DNA from 2 places in the Luteibacter sp. GL_149 genome. Region 2 is predicted to be linked to the other one. Evidence: predicted binding sites of a transcription regulator. Region 2 holds the regulator's gene; the other holds the start of a gene.

Region 1 (9,598 bases), 1.2 Mb from region 2:
CATACAATGTTCTGGCGTCCGATCTCAGTGCCGGCAATCTCCACGCCGCCGATCAGGCCGCACGCGATCTTGGCTTCCAGTGCTCGCGAGATCCCTTCCATTGGTATATCAACTCGGAGCAGGCGGTATACGACATGGATCTCGTGCGGCGGTCGCTGAATGAGCCGAAGCTAAACTTCTACGGCGTTTCCTACGGCACGTGGCTGGGCTCATGGTATGGCGCGATGCTTCCCGGGAATGTCGGGCGCATGCTTCTCGATTCCAGCATGGATTTCACCGGCAGTTTCGACGATGCCGTTCTCGCGGCCGCCCAGGAAAAACACCGGAGATTCCTGCGTCTCGCCGTAAAGCCCGCGATCGCACAACCCCATCTCTATGGCCTGGGTAACAACGAGGAGGCGATCGTCGAGCGGTTTGGCAACCTGCCACAGCGTGCCCGTGCGGAGTGGGCGACGAGAGTAACCTCACCCGAGGCACTCGCCGCCGCACTTACCATGGCAGAGTGGGTTCGCGCCGAACCGTTGATGGCGAAAGCTGCTTTCACGATGCGCGTGGAAGCACACACGTTCAGCCCGGTGAGGGGTATCAACATAGCCATAAAGTCGTTCGCCAACGAGCTTGTTCACATGTACTACGGCGATAATCCCGAGGCGGCACCACTTACCTCGCCGGAAGGCCTGTCGGTATATATGGCCGTGCGCTGCAACGACACGGCCAGCAGGACCGAGCCGGATTACTGGAATGGCGTGGCTCGCGAGAACGCGCAACGCTATCCCGGTGGCAGCGGCAACGAAGCGTTCAATCTGTGTGGCTATTGGGGTACGCGGGTCACACGCCGGCCTTCAATGGAGCCGCTGCATTCCGCAGGAAAGATTCTCATGATTCAAGCGGAGCACGATGTATTTACCCCGCTAACGAACGCCACGAAGGCGCTGAACGTCTATAACAACGCACACATGGTCATTGCCCGCAACATGAGTGGTCACGGAATTTTCGGGCAATCCGATACACCGTGCGTCGAAAAGGCGGCGGGACGGTATCTCCTCACCGGTCAGGTTCCGGCGGACAAGCTTTCCGGATGCGATTTCGTTCGCGAAGGTGCCGGGGAACGCTCCGGGCGCTCGGCTTTCAGCAACCCGGAAAGAGCACGCGTCTTGCGCACCTATCTCCGGCGCAATCTCGGAAACTCCCTCTGAGCTTGCCGACCGGATGGGACATTCTCCGTCCCATCCGGTCACTTCAGAACATGACCTGCGCCCGAACCTCGACGACGTTCGGATCGATACGTAGATCGCGTCTGTCGCTGGTTGCGCGAACGTAGTTACCCTGCAATTTCAGATAACGATTGACGTACCAGTTGGCCCCGAACGTCCAGTCGCGCTCCGTGCCGCCCAGAATAGGGCCATCGTCCAGATCGAGTTCGCTGTAGCGCACCGCGAGTTCTACAGCACCCCATCGGCTTTTCGGTTTTACATCGGCGACGTTGCCGCCGCTATACCCCCGCGATTCGCCCGTGAGTATCCAGCTACCGAACGCGTAGTATCCGCTTGCGTGGTAAGCAGGACGCGCATCGTCGAGATTCACTTTTGCCGTCAGGTATTCGCCCTGAAGCGAATACGGTCCACGGATCCACAACGCTTCGAATCCACGACGATCGACATAGTCGGTCGGTGTGAGCGCGCCCGAGTCGATCAACCGCTGATCTACGAGACCCGCTTCCGGTCGCGCGCGCAAGCGTGACGTCGGTGGGTGATACACGCCGCGGCCGTCGGTAGTGCCTTCGGGCTCTTCGCGCGAAGCGGACACCCCGAGGTGAAGCACATCGCCCGGCTTGTTGAACGGTACCCACGCCGCGCGACCCGCGATCATGCGCCCATCTGCATCGCCTTGCAGGTCGCCGCCGGAGTAGTAACCGACGTTCAACACGTAGTGCGGGCGCTGCAACGCCCAGTCGACGCCGATGCGCCGACCGGCATAAATCGCCTGAACCGGAAGCGCGGTTTCGAGGAAGGTCGTCGAGCCGGTACCCGTCACACCTTCGAAACCTACCGGCGTCTTGTCGTAGCCGAAACGAATCGCGCCCGCGTCGGTTCCGAACAACGCCTTGGTCTGCACGCGCATATAGACGTCCAGCCAGGTCTTCGCCTGAAGATCGAAAACGGCGGTGGCATCGTAGACATCCTTCTTGCGGACGTAAAAGCCGAATTCCTTGCGGCGATTCGTCTGACTGTCCTCGAACGTGCCCCCGTCGTGAGAGAAGCGGTCGATGTCGTACTGATACTTCACGGCAAGACCGAGATCGGTACCGTCCGCGAAAACATAGTGCGTAGGCCAGTTGTTGCCGAAGCTGTACGGCGTACTGTCGCCATCGGCCGCAACGGCGGCGACTGGCGCGAGCAAAGAAAGCAGGAGCACCGGAAGGCGCTTGGTCATTATGAGTCCCCGGAGGCGAGCGGCGGCACGCCCGCTTGTGTATACCGCAACTTATAACGACCGGACTGTGATGTTCTTGAGGATTGGTGCGATTGCCGTTACGTAGTCCCTTCCCCTGCCGGGAAACCGTGACGCCTGGCCTTGCTGGCGATCGCGAGCGCCATGGCGAGGAGGACGACGGGTACCCACGGCAGGAAAGCCGCTCCCCGCACATCCAGCACGACGCCGCCTACAACGCTGCCCGCCGCAATCGCGATGTTCCAAACCGTGACGATCAGGGACTGGGCGACGTCGGCCGCGTCGCCGGCCGCCTGTGCCGAGGCGGTCTGGAACAGTGTCGCGGCCCCTCCGAACGCCAGTCCCCATGAGGCAACCGCGACGCAGACCACCGGAACGCTGCTGCCCCAAGCGCCAAGCGCGACGGCGGCGAGCATGAAGACCGCGGTGCTGACCAGGATCAGGACGCGCAGCCACCGGTCGATCAGCGCACCCACGATCCAGATGCCGAGTAGCGACGCGCCTCCGAACAACAGCAGGATACGATCCAGCCGGCTCTCGCTGTTCGACTGCTGTAAAAGCGGGGCGAGATAGGTATAGAGGACGTTGTGAGCCAGAACGAAAAAGAGCAGCGCCAGAAGCACGGATCTCAACCCTGGTAACGCGAGAACGGAGCGAATGCTCAGTTGCCGTTCCGCGAGCTGGCCGGGGAAGTCGGCGACCGACCAGCGCATCCATACCAGCAGTCCGAGTGCCATGACGGACACGATACCGAAGGTGCAGCGCCATCCCACGATGGCCCCAAGCCACGCCCCCGCCGGCAGCCCAAGGGAAAGCGCCAGCGGCGTGCCCACCATGGCGACGGCAATGGCCCTGCCCCGAAGTTCCGCCGACACCATGCGACTCGCCTGCCCGGCGATCAATGCCCAGAGCACGCCTGCGCTTACGCCCGCGAAGAACCGTGCCACCAGCGTGACAGCGTAATTACCCGACACCGCCGTCACGAGGTTGACCACGGCGAAGCCTCCCACCGCCAGCATCAACAGCGGTCGCCGGCGCCAGCTTCGTGTTGCCGCGACGAGCGGAATGGCTGTCAGCAACGACCCCATGGCGTAGGTTGTCACCAGTTGTCCCACCAGTGCCGGCGAGACCGCCAGGCCAGCGCCCATCTGAGTGAGCAAGCCGGCGGGCAGCGCTTCCGTAAGAATGGTGATGAACCCCGCCGTAGCCAGTGCGAGAAGTGCGGACAACGGCCAACGCCCGACTTCCGAAGGCGAGGCAGAGCTTGAGTCGCCGCGTGAGAAGGCGGCGAGTTCCGCGTCACACCCGCTCACAGCGTCGCTCCGTCATCGAGCGAGGCATAAACGGCATCGCGAAGATCGCCGACGAACTGCCCGGACATACCCTCGTAGAGGGTGTTGGTGAATGCCACCACGGTCAGCGAACGCGCCGGGTCGACGAACCATGAGTGCCCGTAAGCGCCACCCCAGCGCCATGTGCCCGGCGCTTCGGGCGTGGCGGCCGCCATCGCGTCGTGCAGCACCGAAAAGCCCAGTCCGAAACCGTAACCAGGCGCATCGGGCGGTCCCGCGTCACCCGTCTGGTTACGGCCCATCTCGGCCACGAACGAAGCGGGAAGTACCGGATCGCCGCCCTGTCGAAGCGCTTCGAGCAAACGCAGCAGATCGGGTGCGCTGCCGACCATGCCTGCGCCACCGGACGGAAAAGCACTGGCATCGAAGGCACGTTTTGGCGAGTAACGAATGCCGACCGCCCCTTCGAACGGGGTAACCACTTCGCCTTCGCTCAAGATATGAGGTCCGGAGGTGTCGCCTGCGTAGGCAACGGCCAGCCTTGCGGAATCCACGGCATGGAAATCCGTATCGGACATGCCGACCGGTTCCGTGACCCACCGACGAACGGCGCTATCCAGAGACTCCCCGCTTACCTTCTCGATCACGCCGCCCAGAACGTCGATGGCAAGCGAGTAGCACCAGGACGTGCCCGGCATATAAAGCAGCGGCACGCTCGCTATGCGACGCAGGTTTTCCGTCAGATCGAAGTCAACCTCGTCCATGCCATCGGATACCTGCGCCCGCGCGTAAGGGCCATCCTCCGACGCCTCCAGAAACCGGTATCCGAGGCCTGCGGTGTGGGTAAGCAACTGGCGGATCGTGATATCCGGCACGCTGCCATCGGGCAGGCGCGGGCGGAAGTCGGGCAGCCAGCGGTGCACCGTGTCGTCGAGGCCCATGCGCCCTTGCGCAATCAACGCCATGACGGTCGTCGATGCGATCGGTTTACTGATCGACGCCAGCCGGAACAAAGTATCCGTCCGCATCGGACGCCGCGCTTCGCGGTCCGCAAAACCGTCCGCGCTTTCATGGACGATCCGGCCGTGATGCGCGACAAGAACGACCGCACCGACCAGCCGCTTTTCGTCGAGGGCACACTGGATCGCGCGGTCGACCGGCGGAAGCCTTTCGAGGCGAGCGATAGAGGGGAATGAAGACATGCGGCCGCCTTAGTGGGTGAGGAAACCCAAGATAGGCACTGCCATATTCCGGAATAAGTAGGCTAAGGTTCCCTCATACACGGACATTGTTGTCCGCAATGGCCTTCCCTTTTGGATAACTTCAGCAGCTTCAAGGTGTTCGTCCGCGTCGCGGAAGCACGCAGTTTCGTGGCCGCGGGGCGCGCGCTGGGCGTGTCGGCTTCCGCCGTGGGGAAAAGCATCTCGCGCCTGGAAGATCGGCTCGGCGTCCGACTGTTTCATCGCAGCACGCGCAGCCTCGCACTGACTGCGGAAGGTCAGTATCTGTTGGAACGGTGCCGACGCATTTTCGCGGATGTCGAAGATATCGAGACCGAGCTGTACCAGACCGTCCGCGTCCCGCGCGGCCGGCTTCGCGTCAGTCTTCCGCTCGTGAGCGGGCTGGTGCTGCCCGTGCTGGCCGACTTCATGCGTGCTTATCCGGACATCCAGCTAGACCTGGATTTCAGCGACCGGCTGGTGGATGTAATCGAGGAGGGATTCGACGCGGTCGTACGAACGGGAAAGCCCGCCGATTCGAGACTTGCCGCGCGCCATCTCGGCTCGTTCCGACTCGTGCTGGTGGGCTCGCCGGATTACTTCAGTCGCTATGGCACGCCGGTGCAGCCATCGGAACTGGCTAACCATGTATGTCTGCACTACCGGTTTCCCACGACCGGCAGGCTCGAGGTGTGGCCCTTGCGTGGCGAAGCGGGCATGCCGGAGCCGCAAATTCCGGTCTCGATGGTCTGCAACAACATCGAGACGCGTCTGTGTTTCGCGATGCGTGGTCTCGGCATGGCGTGCCTGCCGGATTTCTCCGTTCGGGATGCCCTGTCCAACGGAACGCTGCGCACCGTTCTGGATGCGCACATGGACCGGGTCGTCCCGCTCCATGTGCTCTGGCCATCCGGCCGGCATCTCTCGCCAAGGCTTCGCGTGTTTATCGATTTCTTCAGCGAGCGCGTGCTGGCGCCGTCACTTGCTCAGTCGTTGTAGGGACGCTCGCGAGGGCTCTTACAACAAAAAAAACGGGCGCCTGGGCGCCCGTTTTTACTCGTACACGCAAAGCGGAATCAGAGTGCGTAGTACATCTGGAACTCGAGCGGATGCGTGCTGGCCCGGTAACGGGTCACTTCCTGCATCTTCAACGCGATGTAGCCGTCGATGAAGTCGTCGGTGAAGACGCCGCCGGCCTTCAGGAAGTCGCGATCCTTGTCGAGCGAGACCAGCGCTTCGTCGAGGCTGGCGCAGACCTGCGGGATGTTCTTCTCTTCTTCCGGCGGAAGATCGTAGAGATCCTTGTCGGCCGGCGCACCCGGGTCGATCTTGTTAATGATGCCGTCCAGACCGGCCATCATCAGCACGGTGAAGGTCAGGTAGCCCGACTGCATCGGGTCCGGGAAGCGGATTTCGATGCGGCGGCCCTTCGGGCTGGAGACATACGGAATGCGGCAGCTGGCCGAACGGTTGCGCGCCGAGTAGGCGAGCATGACCGGCGCTTCATAGCCTGGAACCAGACGCTTGTAGCTGTTCGTCGTGGAGTTGGCGAACGCGTTGATGGCCTTGGCATGCTTGAAGATGCCGCCGATGTACCACAGCGCGATCTGCGACAGGCCACCGTAGAGGTCGCCCGCGAAGAGGTTCTCGCCGTTCTTCGACAGCGACTGGTGCACATGCATGCCCGAGCCGTTGTCGCCGACGATCGGCTTCGGCATGAAGGTGACCGTCTTGCCGTTCTGGTGGGCGACGTTCTTGATGACGTACTTCATCGTCATCAGTTCGTCGGCCTTCTTCACCAGCGTATTGAAGCGCGTGCCGATTTCGCACTGGCCCGCGTTGGCGACTTCATGGTGATGCACTTCGACAACCTGGCCCAGCGACTCGAGAACCTTGCACATGTCGGCACGCAGGTCGCCCAGGGTATCGACCGGACTGACGGGGAAATAGCCGCCCTTCACGCCCGGACGGTGGCCGGTGTTCTGGCCGTCGTACTTATAGCGCGAGGACCATGCGGCTTCTTCTGAGCTGATTTCGTAGAACACGCGGCCCATGTCGTTCTGCCAGCGAACCGAATCGAAGATGAAGAATTCCGGTTCCGGGCCGAAGAACGCCGTGTCGGCGATGCCGGTCGACTTCAGGAAGGCTTCGGCGCGCTTCGCGATGGAACGCGGATCGCGGCCGTAGGCCTGCATGGTGCTGGGTTCGAGCACGTCGCAATGCAGGATCAGCTGCTTGTGGGCGCTGAACGGATCGAGGTGTGCCGTATCCGGGTCCGGCATGAGGACCATGTCCGACTCGTTGATACCCTTCCAGCCCGCGATGGACGAGCCGTCGAACATCTTGCCGTCTTCGAACGTGGATTCGTCGATGGCGTGGGAGGGGAACGTGACGTGGTGATGCTTGCCGAGGATGTCGGCGAATCGCAGGTCGACGAACTCGATTTCTTCGTCCTGGATCAGGTTCAGCACTTTCGCGACGGCGGACATAAAACAAACCTCGAGTGGATGGCGGAGTGCATTTAGCAAGGCGTGTGCCAAGCGGGGAGGCCAGCAGGATCAAGCCTTTGCAGCATAGCCGGAGGTTTGGGGCGTGGCTACATGCGCCAATCTGGTGCAATTAAGGCATTGAATGCACCATGGCGAACCCGCCCAACCCCCATTGCAGGAGCCTGCTTGCGGGCAAAAGCCAACGGAGCGAAGAAGAAGGACACTCATCTTCGCGAGCCCGATGGCCTGGCTGCGGATGTCACGCACATCTTCACCGCTCCGTTGGCTTTCGCCCGCAGGCGCGTTCCTACAGAAAGCGGCGGTTGGTGCGGCGCAGGCGGCGCTCGTCGCGACCGACATACCCGATGCCGCCGGCCACCATCAGCGCAAGCGCGAACCAGGTGATGGCGTAGACGAGGTGATTGTCGGGGAAGCGGATCACAGTCAGGCCGCCGACCCGGGCGATGCGCGGATCGGATAAACCGGATAGTTCGGCGTCGATGAAGAAAGGAGCGACCCTGGACAGACGCCGCGTTTCGGCGATGGCCCGCACGTCGCGCGAGTACCAGTGTTCCCGCGCGGGATCGTTTTTCTGAAGCATCGCGCCATGAGGTTCGCTTCTTTCATGTTTGCCGCGTCGTCGCACATCATGGTGCTGGATATTGCGGGCCGAATACTTCCCGCCACTTCTGCCGGCGAGACCACTGATAGTTGTCATCATTGTAGGCAATGGCTTCAACTGTCGTCGAGTCAATCAATTCGTCTGAAAAACACCATAGGGACCATTTACCGATTCGTAATAGTTTCCCTCAATGTGTTTCAAAAACATCAGATAAGTAGAACCCACGGCACAACAAACTGGATCATCCTCGGCAATAGGACCGTCGAAAATCAGCGATGCGTTTTCGATGAGGATACCCTTTAAGGTCTTCAATACCTTGAGCGATGCGCAGCTACTCATCTGCAGACATTGCGTCGTCGATACAGATGAAACCCGGGCGATCACTACCACGTCTGACTCGGTGACTTTTTGTACGAGGGGAAGCTCCTTGACCTGGTTGCTCCAGCAGTTGCTAGCGAAAAAAAACAACGCCGTAGCTAATACCATCGCGAAACAACGTTTCAACAGACCTAATCTAAAAACCATGGGTTATTCCCTATGCGATGGTTCCAGTGCACGCTTGCCACTTCCGGGAATTTCACTACGAATCTTGTTTTCGTCGTCAACCGCGTTCCCAGTTGCTGTACCCAACAGATGCGGTATCGCATGACCAACTAATTCATGTCCGAGGATGTCTTCCGGCCCGTCGCGAAGCGCGGCGCCCGACACTGTCTTAAGGGAAGTGTTCGCATTTCCAGAAATCGTGACCTTCTGATCGCCACCCGTCCGCTTCCCTATGGTGACACCCCCTCCTGCATGAGCATCAACGCTCTTCGTCTCTTTTGATTTTGGGTCTACGTAAGTCTGACCAATGGAAACGGAAATCGTGTCCTTGGATGCAATTGCGGCCTTCAAGTCGGTACCGTAGGTTTCGGAGAGATTCGCCTTCCCCTCTGCGACGCCCGTTACTGTCAGGTTCCCATCTTTGTCGACCCCAAAACCTCCGGCTGCTCTCGCATTAACATAGTTGAGCAATTTGACTTCTTCATTTGCCAGATGAACGACCGTTCCTGTCGGGTCAGTGTATTTTGTCGGATTGTTGTTCCCATAACTGTATCGATTGAAGTTAAATAGGTCGCCCTCCTTGAGCGCAACCGGATCGGGACCGATAAACCTCGCCGCGCTCGCGTCGTAATAACGCGCCTGCATATAAACAAATCCCGTGTCCGGATCATCGACGTGGCCGGTATAGCCCGGCCCACTCTCCGATGGCCCCATTACCTTGCCGCCGTACGGCGCGTAATCGAATGTCCTCGTAATATTTCCGGCACCACCGGTCTCCGCGAGCGGTGTCCCCTGCGGATCGGTGTAGTAGTAAGTCACGACCTCCGCCTGTTGGGCATGCACGGCATAGCTGAAGAGCAGCACGATCAAACAGCCGTACGAGCCACGCCTATTACGTTTCCCTTCATTGACGTCCATTGCCCCATCCTTCCCCTTGGCCGATTGGCCGAATATACCGAATGCAGGGAGGTGGAGGTTAGC
Region 2 (9,598 bases):
CCGCCCCCTCCGGGCCTTGTCCGCCCGCCGCGCTCGGTTCCGCAAGTCGCGTCGAGGGCGGTGGCCGACGGCTCTTCCGGATGTTGCGGTGACGTGGGGAAAAGCAGCGCGTGACGCATGACCGATGGTGACCCGCATCCGGTCCGGTTCCGTCACGTGCTCGGCTCGCGCTCTGCCCGCAGCAAACCGCAGTCGACGGTGCCGTGGCCGGGTTGGCCCTTGGGGCCGCCTTAGCCGAGGGCCGCGATCACCCACTGACGTAGCGAAGTGGGCGCTACGGCCCGCTCCCGCAGGGACGGCGCCGAAGGCCCCAAGGGCCAACCTGGTCGCGGCTTCCCCGACAGCACAAGTGTAAGACGGCTGTCCTCGACCGAAGCTCGACAAGACACGTCAAGCCGCCCCCGCTAATGCGTGAAGACCCATAAAAAAATAGCGTTACAGCCTTCCGATCATGTACTGCACGATCAGGCTCGTCACCGCTACCGATGCCCACACGCCCAGTCCCAGCAGGATCGGGCGCGGGCCGGTCGAGGCCATGCGCCGCAGGTCGGCCGACAGGCCGATCGAGGTCAGCGCCACGACGATCAGGCACTCGGCCGCGAAGTGAACCCAGGGTAGTGCGACCTCGGGTACCAGTCCCGCGGTACGCACGGCCGAAGCGACCAGGAACCAGAGGATGAACCAGGGAAAGATGCTGCGCAGGCTGAAGTCGCTGCGGCCGCTGCGCTTTTCCTTCCAGCCGACGATCAGCGCGAGAACGAGGCAGATGGGGATGATCAGCGTGGCGCGCGTGAGCTTGACGATGGTGGCGTAGTCGCCGGCGGCATGACTGAAACTGTAGCCCGCCGCGACGACCGATGAGGTGTCGTTGATCGCGGTGCCTGCCCACAGGCCGAAGCCGAGGTCGGACAGATGCAGCAGATGGCCGAGCGCGGGAAACAGCAGCACCGCTACAAGGTTGAAAAGGAAGATGGTCGAAATCGCGAACGCGGTGTCGTGCTCGTCGGGCTTGAGGATGGGCACCACGGCGGCGATAGCCGAACCGCCGCAGATGGCGGTGCCCACGCCGATCAACAGGCGCAGCTTGTCGTGCACACGCAGGACCTTGCCCAGGACGAATGCGGAGATGCCGGCAGCGGCCACCGTGGTCACCGTGACCGACAGCGATTCGAGCCCGGTATGCGCCACTTGGGTCAGGCTCAGGCCGAAGCCAAGCGCGATGATCGACCACTGAAGAATCTGCTTCGACGCGAAACGGATGCCCGGCTGGAACGACGCGGCGGGCGGGGCGAAATGGCGCACGATCAGCCCGAGAACGATGCCGAACACGGCGCCGCCCACCAGCGGCAGCAGTTTCCCCAACCCGAAAGCGACGGCGGCGACGGCGAAAGCCAGGGCCAGGCCGGGAAGCTTGTTCTGTGCGGGAGGGATGGTGACGGTTTCGATGGCGGACATGAGGGTGGTTCCGGAGCGATGGCGCTATTTTCCGCTCCTGGAACATATAAGCATATTGAGTATGTCTTATTCAATGTATAAGAATGACTGATGATAGGAGTCAGCCCCCGCCAGCTCGAAGTCTTCGTGGCCATTGCCCTGGATGGCAGCGTTCGCGCGGCCGCCGAGCGTCTGTATCTCAGCCAGCCGGCCGCCAGCATGGCGCTGGCGGAGCTGGAGCGTCAGTTGGGTTCACCCTTGTTCGCCCGCGAGAAGGGGCGGCTGAGGCTCAACGCACGCGGCCGGGAACTGTTGCCGCTGGCGCAGGAGCTGATCGAACGTTTCGCGGAACTGGAGCGTCGCGCCGGCGATGCCAGTGCGGCGTTGAGTGGCGAACTTCGCGTCGGTGCAAGCAATACGGTCGGCAACTATCTGGTCGGCGATCTGCTCGGTCCGTTTGCCTCGGCGCATCCGGGCGTGTCGTTGCGGCTTGGCGTCGCCAATACGGCGCGCATTGCCGAAGGTGTGCTGGATCATGCTTACGATGTCGGTTGCGTCGAAGGCCCGGTCACGCACGCGTCGCTGGACGTACGCCCCTGGCGCGAAGACTGGCTGGCGGTATGCGTGCGTCCGGACCACCGTCTTGCGGGAAAACCGCGGCTGCGCCGCGAAGACTTCGCCGGCGAACGCTGGGTGCTGCGCGAACGCGGCTCCGCGACCCGCGCCATGAGCGAACGCGCACTGGCGGAACTGCCCGCCGGCACGACGGTCCTGGAGCTCGATCAGTCCGAGGCGATCAAGCAGGCGGTGATCGCGGGATTGGGCATCGCCTGTCTTCCCGCGGTGGCGATCGGCGATGCCGTTGCGGCGGGGCGGTTAGCTGTACTCAAAACGCCGTTTCTGGATATGCGCCGGGTACTGTCGGTGGTGGTGCACCGGTCGCGTTATCGCGGGGCGCTGCTGGATGCGTTTCTGGGGATGTTGTAACCGGAGCGCTTTCCATCCATCCCTTGTAGGAGCCCGCAAGCGGGCTCCTACAACGAGAAGGCGGGGTAGCGGTGGTTACAGCGCCTCGACCTCATCGGTATCGCATTCGCCGATGACACCGTGCGTAAGCACCGTGAGCAGGTGCGCCTCGACCTCGTCGCGGGTATGCGCGCGGAACAGCTTCGGGGCTGCCTGCCGCAATGCCTTGCAATCGAGCACAGTCAACTTGTCGCGCACCTGTAGTAACTGGCCCGGATGCATGCTGAATTCCTCGAGGCCCATGGCGACGAGGAGTGGCGTGAACGCGGTATCGCCCGCGATTTCACCGCAGAGACTGACTGGCTTGCGTGCCCGGCGAGCTGCGGCGATGACGTGTGCGATAAGGCGCAGGAACGCCGGTTGCAGCGGGTCGTAAATCCCTTCCAGTGCATCGTTGTTGCGATCGGCGGCCAATACGTACTGGGCCAGATCGTTCGTTCCGATGGATAGGAAATCGGCTTTTTGCAGAATGCTGGTCACACCGATGGCGGCGGCGGGCACTTCGATCATTGCGCCGATATCGAGGCGCTCGGGCAATTCGTGGCCTTCGCGGCTCAATGCTTCGCGGGCTTTCTTGATCAGCGCGCGTACGGCGACCATTTCGCCCATATGCGTGACCATGGGCACGAGGATCCTGATCGGGCCGTAACATGCCGCGCGCAGGATGGCGCGCAACTGCACGCTGAAAACATCCGGGTAGCGCAGGGACAGTCGCACGCCGCGCACGCCGAGCGCGGGATTTTCTTCGCCGCGAATGGTCAGTCCGGCGGCGTCGGCTTTGTCCGCGCCGAGATCCAGCGTACGGATGGTGACGGGCAGGCCGCCCATGCCGAGAACCAGGTCGCGGTAGGCCACGAACTGTTCGTCTTCGGAAGGCAATCCGCGTTGGCGCAGGAAAAGGAATTCGGAACGATAAAGACCGATACCGTCGGCGCCGCGCGCCCGCGCCTGGGCGACATCGCTTGCGATTTCCGCATTCGCGAAAAGACGCATATGCGCGCCATCGCGGGTAAGCGTCGGCGCGGAGGCCAGAGCGGCGAGGCGGCGGCCTTCCTGAGCCGCCTGACGCTGCCATTGACGGTAGCGCGCGAGATCCTGGGCGGTGGGATGGACGATGACATCGCCGTTCTCGGCGTCGATCAGTACGAGGTCGTCGTCGTTGATGGTGGCCAGCGCGTCGCGCGTGCCGACCAGCATGGGCAGGTTGAAACTGCGCGCCAGGATGGCGCTGTGCGAGTACACGCTGCCGGCGCTGGCGACGACGCCGAGCATGCCTTGCCCGGCCATGGATGCCATGTCGGCGGGGGCGACGGTGTCGCTGACGACGATTTCGCCGACACGTGCCGCGAGCTTGCGTTCTTCGCGACTGGACTGCTGCTGCAGCACCGACATCACACGACCGATGACCTGGTCGATGTCTTCGCCGCGGCTCTTGAGGTATGGGTCGTTCATCGCATCGAACACGGCGGCGAGCCGGTCGCGCTGCATCTTCAGCGCCGCGCTGGCCGTGTAATGGCCTACCGAGATGAGTTCGTCCAGTCCGCGTAGCAGTTCGTCGTCGTCCAGCAGCAGACTGTGCGCGTCGATGAAATCGCCGACCTCGCGGGCAAGGGCGCCATGCAGTTTGCTGCGCAGTTCGCGCAACTCCTGCCGGGCCGTGTCGATCGCCTTGTGCAGGCGTTCGATTTCCGGACCGATTTCGTCGTTCTCGAGCAGACGCGTGTCGACGGTGTAGATGCTGGGCTGAACAAGACGCGCGCGTCCGAGGGCCATGCCCCTGGCTGCGGGTGTGCCGGTCAGCACGTATCTCATTCGAACCTCGTCGTACTGCCTTCGGACATGCGTTAAGCGCCTTCGTCGAACTTGCGGTTGAACAGGTCGATGACGGCCGCGAGCGCGGCGTCCTCGTCCGGGCCGTCCGCGCGCACAGTAAGGGAAGTGCCCATTCCCGCCGCGAGCATCATGACGCCCATGATGCTTTGCGCATTCACTTCGCGTCCCTTATTGAGAAGCCACACGCCGGATTTGAAGCTCGAGACCAGCTGTACCAGCTTGGCCGAGGCTCGCGCGTGCAGGCCGAGCCGGTTGGATACCACGATGTCCTGTTCAAGCATGGTCGATGAAAATTCCCCCGCGACCGCCCGTGGCGGCGATTTCCGCCAGTTCGGGTAGCGTTTTTTCCGAGTAGTTGAGAACGCGTAGCAGCATTGGCAGATTCAGGCCCGAGACACAGCGCAGATGGACGCCGAGTTCGCCGAGCGACAGGCCGATATTGCAGGGCGTGGCGCCGTACAGGTCGGCCAGCACCAGCACGCCGTCGCCCTGGTCCAGGTCGCGGGCGTGTTTCGCCGTGAGCGTACGCATGATGTCGGGGTCGGAGTTGGCCGGTACCTCGACGGCATCCACGGTCAGCGGAAGCGAGGGTATGACATGGCGCGCGGCGGAGATCAGCGCTTTGCCGACCGCCTCGTGCGTCATGAGCAGAACGCCGACGCTCATGTCTGTGGATCGCGTGTTGTGAAAAGTTTCGTCATGGCGTCATTCGAGTTCGCGGTGGAAGGTGAGGACGTTGCCGCGCTCCGCGCGAAAATGCTGGGCGAGTTTCTCGACCAGGTAGACGGATCGATGACGGCCCCCGGTACAACCGATCGAGACGGTGACATAGCTGCGGTCGGCACCTTCGAAACGGGGTAACCAGGTTTCCAGCCAGCGCACCACATCGCCATAGTACTCGCCTGCCATGGGCTGCGCCTCCAGATACTCGCGCACGGGCAGGTCCTTGCCCGACAAAGGGCGGAGGGCGGCCTCCCAGTGTGGGTTCGGCAGGCACCGGGCGTCGAAGACGAAATCGGCGTCGGGCGGTAGCCCGCGACGGTAGGCAAACGATTCGAAGAGCAGGGTGGTGCCGTCCGACGCCTCGGCGTAGCCCGTGGCGAACAGCCGGCGAAGCTGGTGGACGTTGAGTTCGCTGGAATCGATCACCTTGTCGGCGATGTTCACCAGCGGACGCAGCAGCTTGCGTTCCTGGGCGATGGAATCGGCCAGCGACAGGCGCTCGATAGCCAGCGGGTGACGGCGGCGGGTTTCCGAATAGCGCTTGATGAGCACTTCGTCGCGGCTGTCCAGGAAGATCAGGTGGACCTGGACACCGGACGTGGCCAGTTCGGAAAGCACCTGGGGCATGCGCTGGAGGTCGGCGACGCGATTACGCACGTCGACGCCTACTGCGATCCGCTTGCGCGGACCGTGTTCGCCGTGGCTGACCGCCGCGACCAGTTGTGGCATCAGCGCGGCCGGCAGGTTGTCCACGCAGTAGAACTCGAGATCCTCGAGCGCGCGCAGGGCGACCGTCTTGCCGCCGCCGGACATGCCGGTCAGGACGACGAGATGAATGGCGTCGGCGTCGACGATGGGGGTAAACGGGCTCTCGGTCATCGTGTCTCTACCAGGGAGGAAGCCGACGCATCTGATGTGCCTGACGGTCGATGAATGTCTGGGCCGGATCGATGCCCTTGCTCTTCAGTACGTGGTTGCGCACGGCGGCCTCGACCAGCACCGACAGATTGCGGCCGGGGGCCACGGGAATGGTAATCATCGGCACGTCGACATCGAGGACGTTGCGCCGACTGACGTCGCCGGTGAGGCGGGTCATGGCGTCGGTTTCCTCGCCGTCGCGCATCGGCTTCAGGTGAATCACGAGACGAAGGTACTTGGAGGGCTTGACCGCCGTGTGACCGAACATCTCGCGGATATTCAGCACGCCCAGTCCGCGCACCTCCAGCAGGTCCTGCAACAGCTCGGGGCAGGCGCCGTCGATAACGTCCGGTGCGATCAGGGTGAACTCCGTCGCATCGTCGGCCACCAGGCGATGGCCACGGCTGATCAGTTCCAGCGCCAGTTCGCTCTTGCCCGAACCCGGACCACCGGTGATCAGGACGCCGATGGAGAAGACTTCGAGGAAAACGCCGTGCAAGGTGACCCGCGGCGCGAGGGTGCGCGCGAGGTGGTATTGCAAGTACGTCAGAAGTTCGTGTCCGCGCTTGGTGCTCTGCCAGAGTGGCGTGTCGGTTTCTTCTGCTACTTCGCGCAGGTCGGAAGGAATCGACTGGTCTTTCGTGACGATCAGCGCGGCTGGCTGGTAGGCGGCGATCTTGTGGATCGTTTCCCAGCGCTGGCGCGAATCGAGGCCATCGAGGTAAATGAGCTCCTCGGTACCGACGATCTGGATCTTGTTGGGGTAGATGACGTTGAGGTAGCCAACCAGCGAGGGCCGGCGGCTCTGCTTCGCGTTGGGCTCCAGGACGCGGGCTTCGCCACGCATGCCGGCGGCCCAGCGCAGCGCCATGCGCTCGTGCACTCCGTCGAACAGTTGTCTGGCGGTAAGCCGGTCCACTCGGGATCCTTTGACGGCAGGTTGCGACGCCACCTGCGGCGTCGTCGTGGACCGTATTGTGCCATCAAGAGGGTTCGGCTGGCCCGGCAAGGCCTGGTGGCTGGCAGGCCGCCCCGGATGGGGCGGCCTTAGGAGCGCGCATTAACCCGCGGCGCGGGCGTTGCGGACTTCCTGATTGTGGTGGTCGGTGAGTTTTTCCTTGTGCTTGCGCAACTGGTCGACCAGCTTGGCCATCATCGCGTCGATGGCGACGTACATGTCGGTGCCTGTGGCCTCGGCGTGCAGGTTGTCGCCGGCGCAGGCGAGCGTTCCCGCGGCCTTTTTCTCGGCATCGACGGAGAGGACCACGGTCAGAATTTTTATGTTTTCGAAAAGGCGTTCGAAGCGGCTGATTTGTGACTCGACTCGTTCGCGCAGAGCCGGGGTGATGTCGATGTGCTTGCCGCTGAGCTGTACTTTCATGACGCCTCCTTGTTGCTGAGGTTGTCGCCGTTTCGGCGACGAGGACGGAGCGGCCGTGGCCTGCTCCTCGAGCCTGAACTTATGAAGACACACTATTCGCAGTGGGGTTCCCGCAGCCGCGATTCAACCGGCGCGCGTTCGTTCGCTGGAGCTTGGAATGCGAAGTGCCTCGCGGTACTTCGCCACCGTACGTCGTGCGACCTGAATGCCGCGTCGATGCAATTCCTCCGCGAGTGCCTGATCGGATAACGGGCGCCGCGGATCTTCCGCGGTAATGAGTTTGCGCAGCATGGCCTGGATGGCCGTGGCCGAGGCGCTGCCGCCGTCTTCGGTGGCCACGCCGCTGGAGAAGAAGTGTTTCAGCTCGAACGTGCCGCGCGGCGTGTGCAGGTATTTCCGCGTGGTGACGCGCGAGATGGTGGACTCGTGCATGCCGACTTCTTCGGCGACTTCGCGCAGCACCAGCGGGTGCATGGCTTCGGGGCCGTAATCGAGGAAAGCGCTCTGCCTGCGGACGATGACCTCGGCCACCTTCTGCAGCGTTTCGGCACGGGACTGGAGACTTTTCAGCAGCCAGCGGGCTTCCTGGAGCTGGCCCTTCATCCATGTGGCGTCGTCGCCACGCGCGCGCGCGATGAGGTTGCAATAGTGCTGGTTCAGCCCGAGGCGCGGTTGTGCATCGGCATTCAGACTGACGTGCCAGCGGCCGTTGTCGCGCCGCGCGTATACGTCGGGTGCGACGTACTCCACGGGCGTGGCGTCAAGCGCAGCGCCGGGGCGCGGATCGAGGCTGCGGATGAGCGCGGCGGCGGCGGCGGTTTCGTCTTCGCCGGCGCGCATGCGACGTGCAATCTTGACGATATCGTTGCGGGCGAGCAGCTCGAGGTCTTCCCCGACGATGCGGATCGCCAGGTCGCGCTGAGGCACGTCCTGGGCGAACTGCAGGAGCTGGACCAGCAGGCAGTCCTTGAGGTTGAGGCTGGCGACACCCGTGGGATCGAAGCGCTGCACGCGTTGACGCACGGCGTCGATTTCGTCGTTGCTTGCATTCAGTCCAGCGGGCAGCGCGGCTGCGACGGCTTCGATACCTTCATGCAGGTAACCGTCTTCGTCGAGCGCGTGAATGATCGCCGTGGCGATCGCGGCGTCGCGCGGATTGAACTGCGACAGATTGAGCTGCCACTCCAGGTGTTGCTGGAGATTTTCGGGGGCGGCGTTCTGGGGTTCGAATCCGTCGTCGTCGCCGGACCCGTTGCGCGCCGGCGCGCCGGCGTAATCGCCCGAATCGCTGTGCGTTCGTTCGTCGTCCCATTCGGGGGCAACGTCTTCGCTGGACGCGCTGGCCGGTTCTTCGTCTTTCTTGGCCTTGGCCGTCGGTTCGTCGCGCGCCACGAATTCGGGCGCTTCGAACTCGGTGTCGTCCGCTTCTTCCGCTTCGGCGTCTTCCGCGAATTCCAGTAACGGATTGCTTTCGGCGATCTGGCGCAGTTCAGCCTCCAGCTCCAACTGCGACAGTTGCAGTAGCCGGATGGCTTGTTGCAGCTGTGGCGTCAGGGTGAGCTGCTGGTGAAGGCGAAACTGGAGTCCGGGTTTCATACCTGCCGTACGTGAGTCGTCAAGGGCATCCTAACCCCTCGCGAAGGCCCGGACCAGCAGGAAGTCGACGCCGCCTGGGCGCGGGCGCGTCCGACATGGGTAGGACGATCCGCGCGCGCCCCGAAAGGCGCGCGGGTGCTGACCGGGATCAGATCTTGAACTCGCGGCCGAGGTAAACCTCGCGGACCTTTTCGTCGGAGAGGATGTGCTGGGGCGTGCCCCGGGACAGCACCTCGCCGTCGTTCAGGATGTACGCGCGGTCGCAGATGCCGAGTGTTTCGCGAACGTTATGGTCGGTAATCAACACACCGATGCCGCGTTCTTTCAGGTGTCGCACGATGCGCTGGATTTCGCCGACGGAGATCGGGTCGACGCCCGCGAACGGCTCGTCGAGCAGCATGTAGCGGGGGCGTGCTGCCAGGGCGCGGGCGATCTCGACGCGACGGCGCTCGCCACCGGAGAGACTGATGCCCTTCTGATCGGCGATGTGACTGATTTTCAACTCGTCGAGCAGGCTTTCCAGTTCGTCGTTGCGCTGTTTCTGGCTCAGACCGTCGCGCAGTTCGAGCACCGCGAGGATGTTGTCCGACACGCTCAGGCGGCGGAACACCGAGGCCTCCTGGGGCAGGTAGCCGATGCCCAGTTTGGCGCGGGAGTGCATGGGCAGTCCCGTGATGTCCTGCTGGT

The links. Region 2 encodes sigma-54, which starts transcription at its own class of promoters, with help from an activator protein. Its sites were predicted from a motif close to TGGCACGNGCNTTGC; they were not measured.
Region 1: glnA (type I glutamate--ammonia ligase) is a predicted target of sigma-54. The motif match lies at 7,488-7,502, and genes of this name have one in related genera.

What each region holds. Positions count from the first base shown of each region.
Region 1 covers NZ_CM174395.1:90,096-99,693, reverse strand. Annotated here, with positions in the region: gene AC3IR3_RS00430 (alpha/beta hydrolase) at 1-1,196, shown strand, start outside; gene AC3IR3_RS00425 (OprO/OprP family phosphate-selective porin) at 1,240-2,433, opposite strand; gene AC3IR3_RS00420 (MFS transporter) at 2,532-3,680, opposite strand; gene AC3IR3_RS00415 (serine hydrolase domain-containing protein) at 3,761-4,945, opposite strand; gene AC3IR3_RS00410 (LysR family transcriptional regulator) at 5,057-5,962, shown strand; gene glnA (type I glutamate--ammonia ligase) at 6,040-7,452, opposite strand; gene AC3IR3_RS00400 (SURF1 family cytochrome oxidase biogenesis protein) at 7,760-8,053, opposite strand; gene AC3IR3_RS00395 (hypothetical protein) at 8,207-8,599, opposite strand; gene AC3IR3_RS00390 (RHS repeat-associated core domain-containing protein) at 8,603-9,535, opposite strand.
Region 2 covers NZ_CM174395.1:3,578,857-3,588,454, reverse strand. Annotated here, with positions in the region: gene AC3IR3_RS15865 (YeiH family protein) at 436-1,455, opposite strand; gene AC3IR3_RS15860 (LysR family transcriptional regulator) at 1,546-2,421, shown strand; gene ptsP (phosphoenolpyruvate--protein phosphotransferase) at 2,497-4,272, opposite strand; gene AC3IR3_RS15850 (HPr family phosphocarrier protein) at 4,305-4,574, opposite strand; gene AC3IR3_RS15845 (PTS sugar transporter subunit IIA) at 4,567-4,959, opposite strand; gene rapZ (RNase adapter RapZ) at 4,999-5,895, opposite strand; gene hprK (HPr(Ser) kinase/phosphatase) at 5,903-6,805, opposite strand; gene hpf (ribosome hibernation-promoting factor, HPF/YfiA family) at 6,995-7,315, opposite strand; gene AC3IR3_RS15825 (RNA polymerase factor sigma-54) at 7,439-8,911, opposite strand; gene lptB (LPS export ABC transporter ATP-binding protein) at 9,060-9,598, opposite strand, start outside.